DNA from 2 places in the Mesorhizobium sp. M0037 genome. Region 2 is predicted to be linked to the other one. Evidence: predicted binding sites of a transcription regulator. Region 2 holds the regulator's gene; the other holds the start of a gene.
The links. Region 2 encodes PhoB, which activates phosphate uptake and scavenging genes when phosphate is short. Its sites were predicted from a motif close to TGTCATNNANCTGTCAT; they were not measured.

Region 1 (5,949 bases), on a different contig from region 2:
GCGCCCAGCTGTTCGACATAGAGCGGCAGGAACGGCAGCAACAGCGTCATCGCCACAAGCGTGCTGAACGATCCGGCAAAGCACACGAGCAGGTTGCGCCGCCAATGAATGTTGTAGGTGGAAGCCGCTTCGGCGGCCTGCGCTGCACTGTCCTGCGGCATGTCCTGTCCTGTCCGCTTGCTGCGGATACCATTTTGGGATACCAACTTGGTACCTCATGGACGCAAAGCCCGGCTGCTGTCAATCAGGCGCTCTCAATGTGATCGGCAAGACCAACGGGCAAGGCCGATCGCCAGCAATGGAAGCAACTATGTCGCAGATGCAGATCGTCGAAAAAGCGCTTCGCGAGATGATCCTTGGCCTCGAGATCGGTCCTGGCGAGCGGCTGACGGAGCGCTGGATCGAGAGCCGCTTCGGCGCCTCGCGCACGCCGGTCAGGGCAGCCTTGCTGCGGCTGGAGACGGAAGGGCTGATCTGCCGCGACGGGCGCGGTTGGACCGTGTCGCCGATCAACCTTGCCGAACTGGAACAGATCGCGGTGTACCGCGAAGCCGTCGAGGTCGCGGCGGTCAGGCTGACTTCGGCGCTGGCCGACAGGAGCGCAGCCGATGTCATCGAGGCGATGCTGGACTCCTGCGACACTGCCACGCCGCGCGAGGAATGGCACCGCGTCGGCATGGATTTCCATATCGAACTGGCGCGGCTCTCCGGCAACGAGTTCCTGTTCCGGGCCGTGCGCGATGCCATGACGCGCCTGTCGCGGGCGCGCTGGCTGGAGGTGCGCGACGAGGCGGCCCTTGGCCGCGCCTGGAGCGAGCATCACGCCATTCTGGCAGCGGTGCGGGCCGGCGATGCCGATGCGGCGGCGGCGCGACTTTCCGCCCATATCGCCGGCAGCCGCGCCCGCCTGGTGACGTCGTTGCACAATGACCGGCGCGGCCTGCGCGCCAGGGGTTTTGCCGTCGTCGCCGCTTGATACTGGTCACGAAAACGAAAGAACGCCGTCGCGATCCGCTTTCGGCCTCGCTTCGCGGACGCCGATGGCGTAAGAGGCGGCCATGGAAAACAACCGATTTGAAACACCCGTGACCGTTAAGTCGGGCACGGAGGGAAGCACTCAGCTCTTGCGTACGGTGCGCGAGGCTTCCGATTACCTGCTCAACAGCTGGCCCGGCAAGCGCAGCCCCAAGCACCGCGAAGCGCTGCAGGCCTGCCATGACGCGCTGGCCGGCGACAAGCCGGCGATGATAGCAAGACGCGCCTTCATCGCCGCCGCGCGCGAGGTCAACGTCTTCGTCAGCGACAAGGCCCCGGCCTGATCACATCGGCCTGATCAGACCGGCATTTTGCCAGGATCCGGCCCGTTTCGTGGGCCGGTGATCCTGTCTTGCCTATTTTTCTGTCTCGGTGTCGGTTTTCGAACTTGCCTCGTTCTCAGGCTCGGCGCGCTCCTTGGCCGCGACCTTGGCGGCGAGCTTCTCCGCCTTCTTGGCGGCCTTCTGCCGGTCGCGCTCTTTGCGTTCCTGACCGTAATTCGGTGGTCGAGCCATATCGTTTCCTTTCGCTGTGCCTGATCCTGCCTAGAAGCATTGGCCGGCAAACACAACAGCGCCGCGAGGGCAGATGCCAGCGGTTCTGGACTTGCGTGATGGCGAACACAATGGTTTAGAAAAGGCTGCGGGACAGTTGCTGGAGCCGCCGCCGACCGATTTCGAATCAAACGACCGATGGCCACGCTTCAAAGAAACGCACAGAAGCTGATCTACTATGCGCGCAACGCCATGCGCGACATCGCGCCGCCGGTTCTTTTCCGGCGCCGGCTCGGCCGGCTGCTCGATCAGGCCAGGCTTTCCGACGCATCGGTCCGCCAGCGGCTCAATTACTACAACACGCTGCGGGAGCCTTTTAGCCCCAGCCCCGAGGCCGTGCCGGTCAGCCGGCTGCCGTCGGACCGCAGCATGTACTATTACGATCTGAAGGAGTTCACCCGTTATTTCGACCCAGGTCTGCGCATCGACCTGGAATTCGGCGACGTCATCGAAGTGCCGAAGATGCCGTCGATCGTCAAGGACCGGCCGATAGCCGGCGACAACGGCAACGGCGTCCTATTCAAGCTGAACAAGTTCCGTCATTTCTACATGCCGGCCGACGATGTCGCCTTCGCCGACAAGCATCCGCTCGTCGTTTGGCGCGGCGAACTCAACAATCCGATCCGCACGCTGTTGCTGGACGCAGCCCGCAATCTGCCGTTCTGCGATGTCGGCACGCCGAGGGCGACAGCACCTGCGGAATACCGCAAGCCCTATCTCAGCATCGATCAGCAGCGCCGCTACCGCTACATCATCTCGCTCGAAGGCAATGATGTCGCGACCAATCTGAAATGGATCATGAGCTCGAACTCGCTCTGCCTGATGCCGCCGCCGACTTACGAGACCTGGTTCGCCGAGGGGCAGCTCGAGCCCGATGTCCATTATGTGCCGCTGGCGCCCGACTTCAGCGATCTGGCCGAGCGGGTGCATCATCTCGAGCAGCATCCGGCCGAGGCCCAGCGCATCGTTGCGGCGGCCAACGCCTATTGCCGCAAATTCGCCGACGAGCGGGCCGAGCAGGCGATCTGCCTGCTCGTGCTCTACAAATATTTCGTGCTCAGCGGCCAGATCGAGCCCGATCCGCAGGTCTGGCGGTTTATCGCGGGCTAGCGGCTTCCGGCGCCCTTAAGTCAGATGACGCTGCGGTCCATAACCAGATCGGCCGGGCCGAAGCGGTCCTTCGCCGTAAACTGCTGGTGCCAGTAGGGATAGAGCACCGGCGGCCGGCTGACGGCATCGAGACGCTGGCGTTCATCAAAGGACAGCGTCAGGCTTGCCGCGGCGAGATTTTCTTTCAACTGGGCCTCGTTGCGTGCGCCAATCACCAGCGAACTGACGGCCGGCCGGCCAAGCAGCCAGGCCAGCGCCACCTGGGCCGCCGAGACGCCGCGAGTGGCGCCGATGTCGACCAGCACGTCGACGATCCGCCACAGCCGGCCCTCGTCGCGGATCGGCGGTTCCGACCAGCCGCCGATCTGGCGCGCCGTCGGACTGTCGCGGCGGTATTTGCCCGACAGCAGGCCGCCGGCGAGCGGGCTCCACACCAGCACGCCAAGGCCCTGGTCGACCGAGATCGGCAAGAGCTCATACTCGGCCTCGCGTGCTTCCAGCGTGTAGTGGATCTGCTGGGTGACGAAACGCGGCTGGTGCTGGCTGTCGCTGATGCCGAGCGCCTTCATGACCTGCCAGCCGGAATAGTTGGAGCAGCCGACATAGCGGATCTTGCCCTGGGCAACCAGCGTGTCGAGCGCGGAGATGGTTTCCTCGAGCGGCGTCGCGCCGTCCCATTCGTGCAGGAAATAGATGTCGATGACATCGGTCCTGAGGCGCTTCAGGCTCTTCTCGCATTCGCGGATCAGATGATGGCGCGACAGGCCTTCGTCATTGGGGCCCTTGCCGATCCGCATGCGCGCTTTGGAGGCGATCAGCACGTCGTTCTTGCGCTTGCCGCCGAGCGCCTCGCCGATGATCTCTTCCGACAGACCGTTGGAATAGACATTGGCGGTGTCGATGAGATTGATGCCGGCATCGATGCAAGTGTCGATGATGCGCGAGGCCTCCGCGAGATCGGAATTGCCGACGGCAGCGAACGGCCCGCTGCCGCCGAAGGTCATGGTTCCCAAGGTCAGCGCCGAAACTTTCAAGCCGGAACGGCCAAGCGTGCGGTATTCCATGTCTGATCCTCGTAGTTTTGGTGGGGAGGCGGTTTTAGCAGGAAAGGGCGGGGAAGCCCGAACGGGTCCGCTATTTGTAGGACAATTTGAGCGGCTTGTCGCCATGCCAGGGCGCTGGATCGGCAATGCCTCGCTGCTTTGCAGTGAAGACCGGCTGGCCGGCGGCTTGCAATAAAACCGTCATTGCCGGCCTATATCAAGTCGGCTCAGGGTTTCATGTCAGCCGGCAAGCGGAGCAGTGGAAATGAATGAACTAAAGCAGAATTCTGCGGCCAGGGATTGGCTGGAAGCCGAACTCGCCGACACGCTCGACGAGGACTATGAGCTGGAAATCTCGGAGCCGGCGCTGTCGTTGGAGATCGCCAAGATCTACAAGAACGCGCATCCGCCGTCGATCGATCGCATGCAGTATTTCCGCGACCTGATCGGCTTGCAGTCGGAACTGATCAAGCTGCAGTCCTGGGTTGCCTACCACAAGAAGAAGCTGGTGGTGGTTTTCGAGGGCCGTGATTCCGCCGGCAAGGGCGGCGTCATCAAGCGAATCACCCAGCGCCTCAACCCGCGCATCTGCCGCGTCGTGGCGCTGCCGGCGCCGACCGAGCGCGAAAAGTCACAATGGTATTTCCAGCGCTACGTGCCGCATCTGCCGGCCGGCGGCGAGATCGTGCTGTTCGACCGCTCCTGGTACAACCGCTCCGGCGTCGAGCGGGTGATGGGCTTTGCCGAACCCGATCAGGTCGAAGAGTTCTTCCGCGATGTGCCGGAGTTCGAGCGCATGCTGGTCCGCTCCGGCGTCACGCTGGTCAAATACTGGTTCTCGATCACCGACGAGGAACAGCAGATGCGCTTCATGATGCGCATCCACGATCCGATGAAGCAGTGGAAGCTGTCGCCGATGGACCTGCAGTCGCGCGTGCGCTGGGAGCAGTACACCAAGGCCAAGGAAGAGACGTTTGCCCGCACCAACATCCCAGAGGCACCGTGGTACATCGTCGAAGGCAACGACAAGAAGCGGGCGCGGCTGAACTGCATCGATCACCTGCTCAAGCAACTGCCCTACGAGGAGGTGCCGCACGAAGAGATCACGCTGCCAGAGCGGGTGTTCAATCCGGAGTACGAGCGCCAGGTCCTGCCGCGCGAGCTTTACGTGCCGGAGAAGTATTGAGCACTTTTCCTTCTCCCCGTTTCATGGGGAGAAGGTGCCTGAAGGGCGGATGAGGGCAGCGCCGGCATCGACGAATTCACAGCCGTCGGACGCTGCTAACCTCCAAAAGCAGCGCTGCCCCTCATTGCCTGCCGGGCATTTCTCCCCGCAAAACGGGGAGAAAGAAGCCTGCGCCTTCACTTCGCCACTACACCCGCTTGATCGTCACATGCGTGGCGAGCGCTGTCGCCACCTGCTCGGTGCACTGGTAACCCAGCTTCAGCATATCCAGCCCGGCAAACAGGCTCTCGCCCCTCCCGAGCAACACCGGCGACACCGCCAGATGCAACTCGTCGATGAGCTTCTCTTGTAGATATTGCCGGATGGTGGAAACGCCGCCGCCGACGCGGACATCCTTGCCGCCGGCCGCAGCCTTTGCTTGTTCGAGCGCGGCGTGGATGCCGCCGGTGACGAAGTGGAAAATGGTGCCGCCTTCCATCACAATGGGGTCGCGCTTGTGATGGGTCAGCACGAAGGTCGGCACATGATAAGGCGGGTTGTCACCCCACCAGCCTTTCCAGCTCTCGTCCGGCCATTGGCCGCGGATAGGGCCGAACATGTTGCGGCCGAGGATCCAGGCGCCGACATTGTCGAAGCTGCGGACGGTGAACCGGTCGTCCACATCGGTGCTGCCGCCATTCTTGCCGACCATCTCCTGGAAGGTGCGGGTGCCGGTCATCCATTTGTGCAAATCTTCGCCGCCAACCCCAAGCGGATTTTTGAGGTCCTGGTCAGGACCGGCGCCGAAACCGTCGAACGACAAGGTGAAGGCATTGACGCGAAGTATGGACATGGAGACTCCCTTCAATAACCAGTTGTAATTTGCAATCAGTATTCAAGCTGATTGCATCTTGCAACTAGTATTTTTAGAGGCAAGCCGATCTGTGGAATGCGCAGGGACCTCAAGCCGCCACGCGCTTCGGCATCACCGCAAACGGGCTGAGCCCAAGCCAGATCTGCATCTTGCCGGCGACGTCGAGAT
Region 2 (5,949 bases):
CGAACACGTCGTGAATGTCGTGGCTGATCAGGAAAATGCCGATGCCGTCGGCCTTGAGCTGCTTTACCAGTTCGCCGACCTGCGCCGTCTCCTGCGGCCCGAGCGCCGCCGTCGGTTCGTCCATGATCAGCATGCGGGCGTTGAACAGGATGGCGCGTGCGATCGCCACCGACTGGCGCTGGCCGCCCGATAGCTTGATCACGGGCTCCTTGAAGCGCTGGAAGCGCGGATTGAGCCGGCCCATCACCTTGCGCGCCTCGGCCTCCATGGCGACATCGTCGAGTGTCCCCCACGCGGTCATCAGTTCGCGGCCGAGGAAGAGGTTGGCGGCAGCGTCGACATTGTCGGCCAGCGCAAGCGTCTGGTAGATCGTTTCGATGCCGTATTTCTTGGCGTCGCGCGGATTGGAGATCGAGGCCTCCTGGCCGTTGACCAAGATCTGGCCGGCATCGCGCTTGTAGGCGCCCGACAGGATCTTGATCAGCGTCGACTTACCGGCGCCGTTGTGGCCAAGCAGCGCCACCACTTCGCCCGGGAAAAGATCGATGGACGCATCGTCGACGGCGCGAATGCCACCGAACGCGATCGAGATGTTGCGCATGTCGATCAGTGGCGTACCGGTGGGAGCAGTTTTTTCCATAGTCGTTCCTCCCTAGACCCGCTTGCGGTAGACGGTGTCGAGCCAGACGGCGATGACCAGGACAGCGCCAACGACAATGCTCTGCAGCGGCGAGTCGATGCCGAGCAGCACCATGCCGGATTGCAGCGACTGCATCAGAAGCGCGCCGAGCATGGCGCCCATCACCGTTCCGGCGCCGCCCGCGAGCGACGTGCCGCCGATGACGGCGGCCGCGATCACCAAAAGCTCGTCCAGTGTGCCCAGCGCATTGGTTGACGCATTGAGACGGGCCGACGAGATCGCCGCGCTGATTGCAGCCAGCACACCCATGATCATGAACACCTTCATGGTCACCCAGCGCGTGTTGATGCCGGCGAGTTCCGCTGCCTCCGGATTGCCGCCGATGGCGAAGACATAGCGGCCGAAACGCGTGCGCTTGGTGATAAACGTCATGATGATGCCGACAGTCACCGCCATCAGCACCGGTATGGCGATGCCATGCGCGATGAACAGCCCGCCTTCGGGAACGGTGATGCCGTTCTGCTGTGCGTACTGGCGCACGATGCCGATCGGCCATGGATAGGAATTGCCGATCCACACGGCGCCGAGGATGGCCGCGCAAGCGACCACGCCAAGCAGGGTCTCGGCCCAGACGGGGCGCAGTGGAAAGCTGAAGCGCTTGCGCTGCGAGCGACCGTTGAGCAGCGCGAAGGCGACCGCCGCGCAGGCGACGATGCCGACGATCCAGCTGGCAGCGGCGCCAATCGAGCCGCGTGGTCCGCCGCCCATCAGCTGGAAGGTGGCGTCGAGTGGCGCGACCGTGCGCCCGCTGGTGATGAGCCATGCCATGCCACGCCAGACCAGCAGGCCACCAAGCGTCACGATGAAGGCCGGAACCTGCATATAGGCGATGATGAAGCCCTGGAACGCGCCGATCAGCAGACCAAGCACCACGCCGGCGGCAAGCGCGACGATCCAGAGCCAGGGGTTTCCAAGCTGGAAGCCGATGACGCGAATCAGGAATTCGGCCTGTGCCACGCCCATGATCATGCCGATCACGCCTTCGACGGAGCCCACCGAAAGGTCGATGTTGCGCATGACGATGACCAGTACCATGCCGGTCGCCATGATCGCGACCGAGGACGTCTGCACCGACAGGTTCCAAAGATTGCGCGGCGTCAGGAAAAGCCCACCCGACAGGATATGTATGCCGACCCAGATGACCAGCAGCGCGCCGACCATGCCGAGCATGCGCGTGTCGAGCTCGGTCGCTTTCAGGAACCGGGCGACCGCGCCGAGTTCAGACGCTCGTGCCGTATCGGCCTGCGGATTTGAGGTCGTGTCGGTCATGATGTCCTCCAGCGGCTTGCCGTCTGGCGCGGATGCCGGACCACAGCCTAGAAGTTTGCCGCCGATGGCGGAAACACACAATTCTCGTAGAGAAAACGCCCCCGCGGGGGCCCCCCCCGGGCCGCCTAATTTCTTCAAGTCGTCGAGATCAGTTGCAAGCCGCGACGCTGCCGGCGGCGACGCCGGTGCAGACTTCGTCCTTCTTGATCCAGCCGGCGTCGATGACGACGTTGAGGTTGTCCTTGGTGATCGCGACGGGGGTCAGGAACAGCGACTTGACGGTGTTGCCGCCAGGCGTGGTGAAGTCCTTGGCGCCGGCAATGTCGCCCGTCTTCTTGCCATCGGCAAGCTGCGAGGCGATCTCGGCGGCGTTCTTGCCGAGTTCGCGCGCGTCCTTCCACACCGACACCGTCTGCGTGCCGAGCGCGATGCGGTTCAGAGCGGCATGGTCGCCGTCCTGGCCCGAGACCGGAACCGTTCCGGCAAGGCCCTGCGCCGTCAGCGCGGCGACAACGCCGCCGGCGGTGCCGTCATTGGCCGCAACCACGGCATCGACCTTGTTGTCATTGGCGGTCAGGAACTGTTCCATGTTCTTCTGGGCATTGGCCGGCAGCCAGCCATCGGTATAGGCCTCGCCGACATTCTTGATCTTGCCCGAGTCGATGGCTTCCTTGAGCACTTCCATCGAGCCCGAGAACAGGAAATCGGCATTCGGATCCGAGCCCGAGCCCTTGATGAAGACATAGTTGCCTTCGGGCTTCGCCTTGAACACTTCGCGGGCCTGCATGCGGCCGACTTCCTTGTTGTCGAAGGTCAGGTAGAAGACGTCCTTGTTCTCGATCAGGCGGTCATAGCCGACGACCGGAATGCCTTCGTCCAGCGCCTTCTGCACCGCCGGGCCGATGGCCGAGGCGTCCTGCGCCAGGATGATCAGCGAGTTGGCGCCCTGCGAGATCAGGCTTTCGACGTCGGTCAGCTGCTTGCCGGGATTGGACTGCGCGTCGGCGGAAATGTACTTGTCGCCGGCAGCCTCGATCGCCGTTTTCATCGCCGCCTCGTCGGTCTTCCAGCGCTCTTCCTGGAAGTTCGACCACGACACGCCGATGACCTTGTCCTTCGCCTGCGCGACCGACATCAGCGCCAGCGACATGGCGACACCCGCCAGCATGGCGGCTGCAAATCTGTTCATCATAATCCTCCCTGCGCCGGGTGCGGCGCGACAAAACTGGCCCGAGGGCCGGCACACAGAGGCCCTATTTTTTCGAGCCTCGAAAAAATACTGGTTCAATGATAAGGCGCTGTCAACATCGATTCTGATGGATTCTGATGGCCTTGCCGAATTTTTTCGAGGTCCGCAATAAACAATGACAGGGCTGCCGGCGTCTGCCAATATTTGGCTGGTGCCGTCGAACGCCTTCACTATCATGAGGCGCGAGGAGGCCGGGAGGAAACAAATGTCGGTTGGAATCCGCCACGACGATCTGCGCCGTCGCAACCGTGCCATGGTGATTTCGGCCGTGCGCCGGGCCGGCCAGCCGTCGCGGACCGAGATTGCGGCGACCACCGGCCTCAGCCACTCGACCATATCGGCAATCTCGTCTGATCTGATTCAAGAAGGCGTCCTGATTGAAGGCAAACCTGGCGAGACAGGCGCACTGAGACGCGGCCGGCCGCAGGTCGGCCTTGGCCTCAACCCGGAAGCGGCGGCGGTGATGACCGTCGTGCTGTCGCTCAATTTCCTGTCCGTCACCGTCATCGACTATGCCGGCCACGTCGTCGCCGAGGAACAGCGCCGGCTGGACACGCTGACCAAGCCGTGCGACGAGCTGATTGGCGAATGCGTAGCAATCGTCCGGCGGCGGCTTGAGGATCCCGACCTCGATGTCCAGAGCATCGCCCGCATTGCCATGGGCATCCAGGGCATCACCGATTCGCAGGCGCGCGCCATGCTGTGGTCGCCAATCACGCCACTGACCGACATTGCCTTCGCCGACATGTTGGAAGTGGAATTCGGCATTCCGGCCACCATGGAGAACGACTGCAATATGATGGCGGTGGCGCTGCAATGGCGCCAGCCCGAGCGCTACCGCGACAACTTTATCGCCATCCTCTTGTCGCACGGCATCGGCATGGGACTGGTGCTGAAAGGCGAACTGTTCACCGGCACCCATTCCTCGGGCGGCGAGTTCGGCCACATGATCCACCGTCCGGGCGGCGCGCTCTGCCGCTGCGGGCGGCGCGGCTGCGTCGAGGCCTATGCCGGAAACTACGCCATCTGGCGCAGCGCCAAAATGATGGGCGAGGATGCCGAGCCGGTCGATATCGGCGACGCTGATATGCGCGCACTCGCCGCGCGCGCCCGCGAAACCGATGGCCCGGAGCGCGAAGCCTATCGCAGGGCCGGTGAGGCGCTCGGCTTCGGCCTCGGCAGCCTGTTTGCTCTGATCGATCCGGCACCCGTCGCCATGGTCGGCGTCAGCGCCGCCGCCTTCGACCTGATCGAACCGGCATTGCGCGAAGCGATCGCCCAGACCGCCGGCGGCCAGCACTCGAAATCGATCTCCTTCGACACCGAGCCCAACGAGCTGCCGCTGATCCGCGAAGGCTGCGCCATGCGCGCGCTCGGCTTCGTCGACCAGGAGATTTTCGCGCCGGGCATTCAGGCGAAATCCGGCAAGCATGTCGCCTGAATGGCCGGCAACGGCGCGACGCGCAGCATCCTAGTCTTCCCTGATAGCGTAGCCGGCGCCGCGAATGGTACGGATGACATCCGGCATGCGGCCGTTGTTGACGGCCTTGCGCAGCCGCCCGACATGCACGTCGACGGTTCGCTCGTCTATATAGATCGTCTCGCCCCAGACATTGTCGAGCAGTTGGCTGCGCGAGAACACGCGGCCGGGATGGCGCATCATGAATTCGAGCAGCCGGAACTCGGTCGGTCCGAGCCTGATCTCGCTCTTCTTGCGGTAGACCCGGTGCGATTCTCGATCGAGCACGATGTCGCCGACCTTGAGCACGCTCGACAGCACTTCCGGCTTGGCGCGGCGCAGCAGCGCTTTCACGCGCGCCATGAACTCCGGCGTCGAGAATGGCTTGACCAGATAGTCGTCGGCACCGGTGGACAGGCCGCGCACGCGGTCGCTTTCCTCACCGCGCGCGGTCAGCATGATGATCGGCAGCCGCTCGGTTTCGGGCCGCACTCTAAGCCGCCGGCAGAGCTCGATGCCGGAAACAGCCGGCACCATCCAGTCGAGCACCAGGAGATCGGGCACGTTTTCCTGCAGGCGGATCTCGGCCTCGTCGCCGCGTGTCACCACCTCGACCTGATAGCCTTCGGATTCGAGGTTGTAGCGGAGGAGCACGCCTAGTGGCTCCTCGTCCTCCACGACCATGATGCGTGGCGCGATCATAGGCAGTTCACCCTCATCAGGCCGGCGTGGCCATCGCCGTCTCGTCCTGCTTCGGACGATTGGCGGGCAATTGCTGGCCGGTCAGCACATAATACGCATTTTCGGCGATGTTGGTGACATGATCGCCGATGCGCTCAAGATTCTTGGCGCAGAACAAGAGATGCGTGCAGGCGGTGATGTTGCGAGGGTCTTCCATCATGTAGGTCAAGAGCTCACGAAACACGGACGTGTATTTGACGTCGATGCGCTCGTCGTCATTCCTGAGTTTTGCAAGCGCTGCCGCATCGGTGGCGGCATATTCCTCGACGACGCCTTGCACCTGGATCAGCACCAGTTGCGCCATGGCGTCGATGGAGTGCGAGAGGTCGCGCGGCGTGACGCTCAAGCCCACGGTGCCGACGCGTTTGGCGATGTTCTTGGCGAGGTCGCCGATGCGCTCGAGGTCGCCCGCCATGCGGATCGAGCCGACCACGGCGCGCAGATCGTTGGCCATCGGCTGGCGCTTGGCGATCAGCGTGATGGCGCGGTCGTCCAGTTCGCGCTGGCGCGCATCCATGATGGCGTCGTCGG

Region 1: the regulator PhoB is predicted to act here: its motif matches at 3,931-3,947, upstream of ppk2 (polyphosphate kinase 2).

Annotation. Positions count from the first base shown of each region.
Region 1 is NZ_JAMYVB010000001.1:315,638-321,586, forward strand. Features, by position in the region: gene NKJ78_RS01580 (multidrug efflux MFS transporter) at 1-161, opposite strand, end outside; gene NKJ78_RS01585 (GntR family transcriptional regulator) at 311-976, shown strand; gene NKJ78_RS01590 (DUF982 domain-containing protein) at 1,086-1,319, shown strand; gene NKJ78_RS01595 (hypothetical protein) at 1,392-1,550, opposite strand; gene NKJ78_RS01600 (glycosyl transferase family 90) at 1,728-2,699, shown strand; gene NKJ78_RS01605 (aldo/keto reductase) at 2,720-3,763, opposite strand; gene ppk2 (polyphosphate kinase 2) at 4,008-4,928, shown strand; gene NKJ78_RS01615 (dihydrofolate reductase family protein) at 5,116-5,760, opposite strand; gene NKJ78_RS01620 (winged helix-turn-helix transcriptional regulator) at 5,870-5,949, opposite strand, start outside.
Region 2 is NZ_JAMYVB010000013.1:14,614-20,562, reverse strand. Features, by position in the region: gene NKJ78_RS19670 (ATP-binding cassette domain-containing protein) at 1-640, opposite strand, end outside; gene NKJ78_RS19665 (sugar ABC transporter permease) at 653-1,969, opposite strand; gene xylF (D-xylose ABC transporter substrate-binding protein) at 2,118-3,158, opposite strand; gene NKJ78_RS19655 (ROK family protein) at 3,424-4,659, shown strand; gene phoB (phosphate regulon transcriptional regulator PhoB) at 4,690-5,379, opposite strand; gene phoU (phosphate signaling complex protein PhoU) at 5,396-5,949, opposite strand, start outside.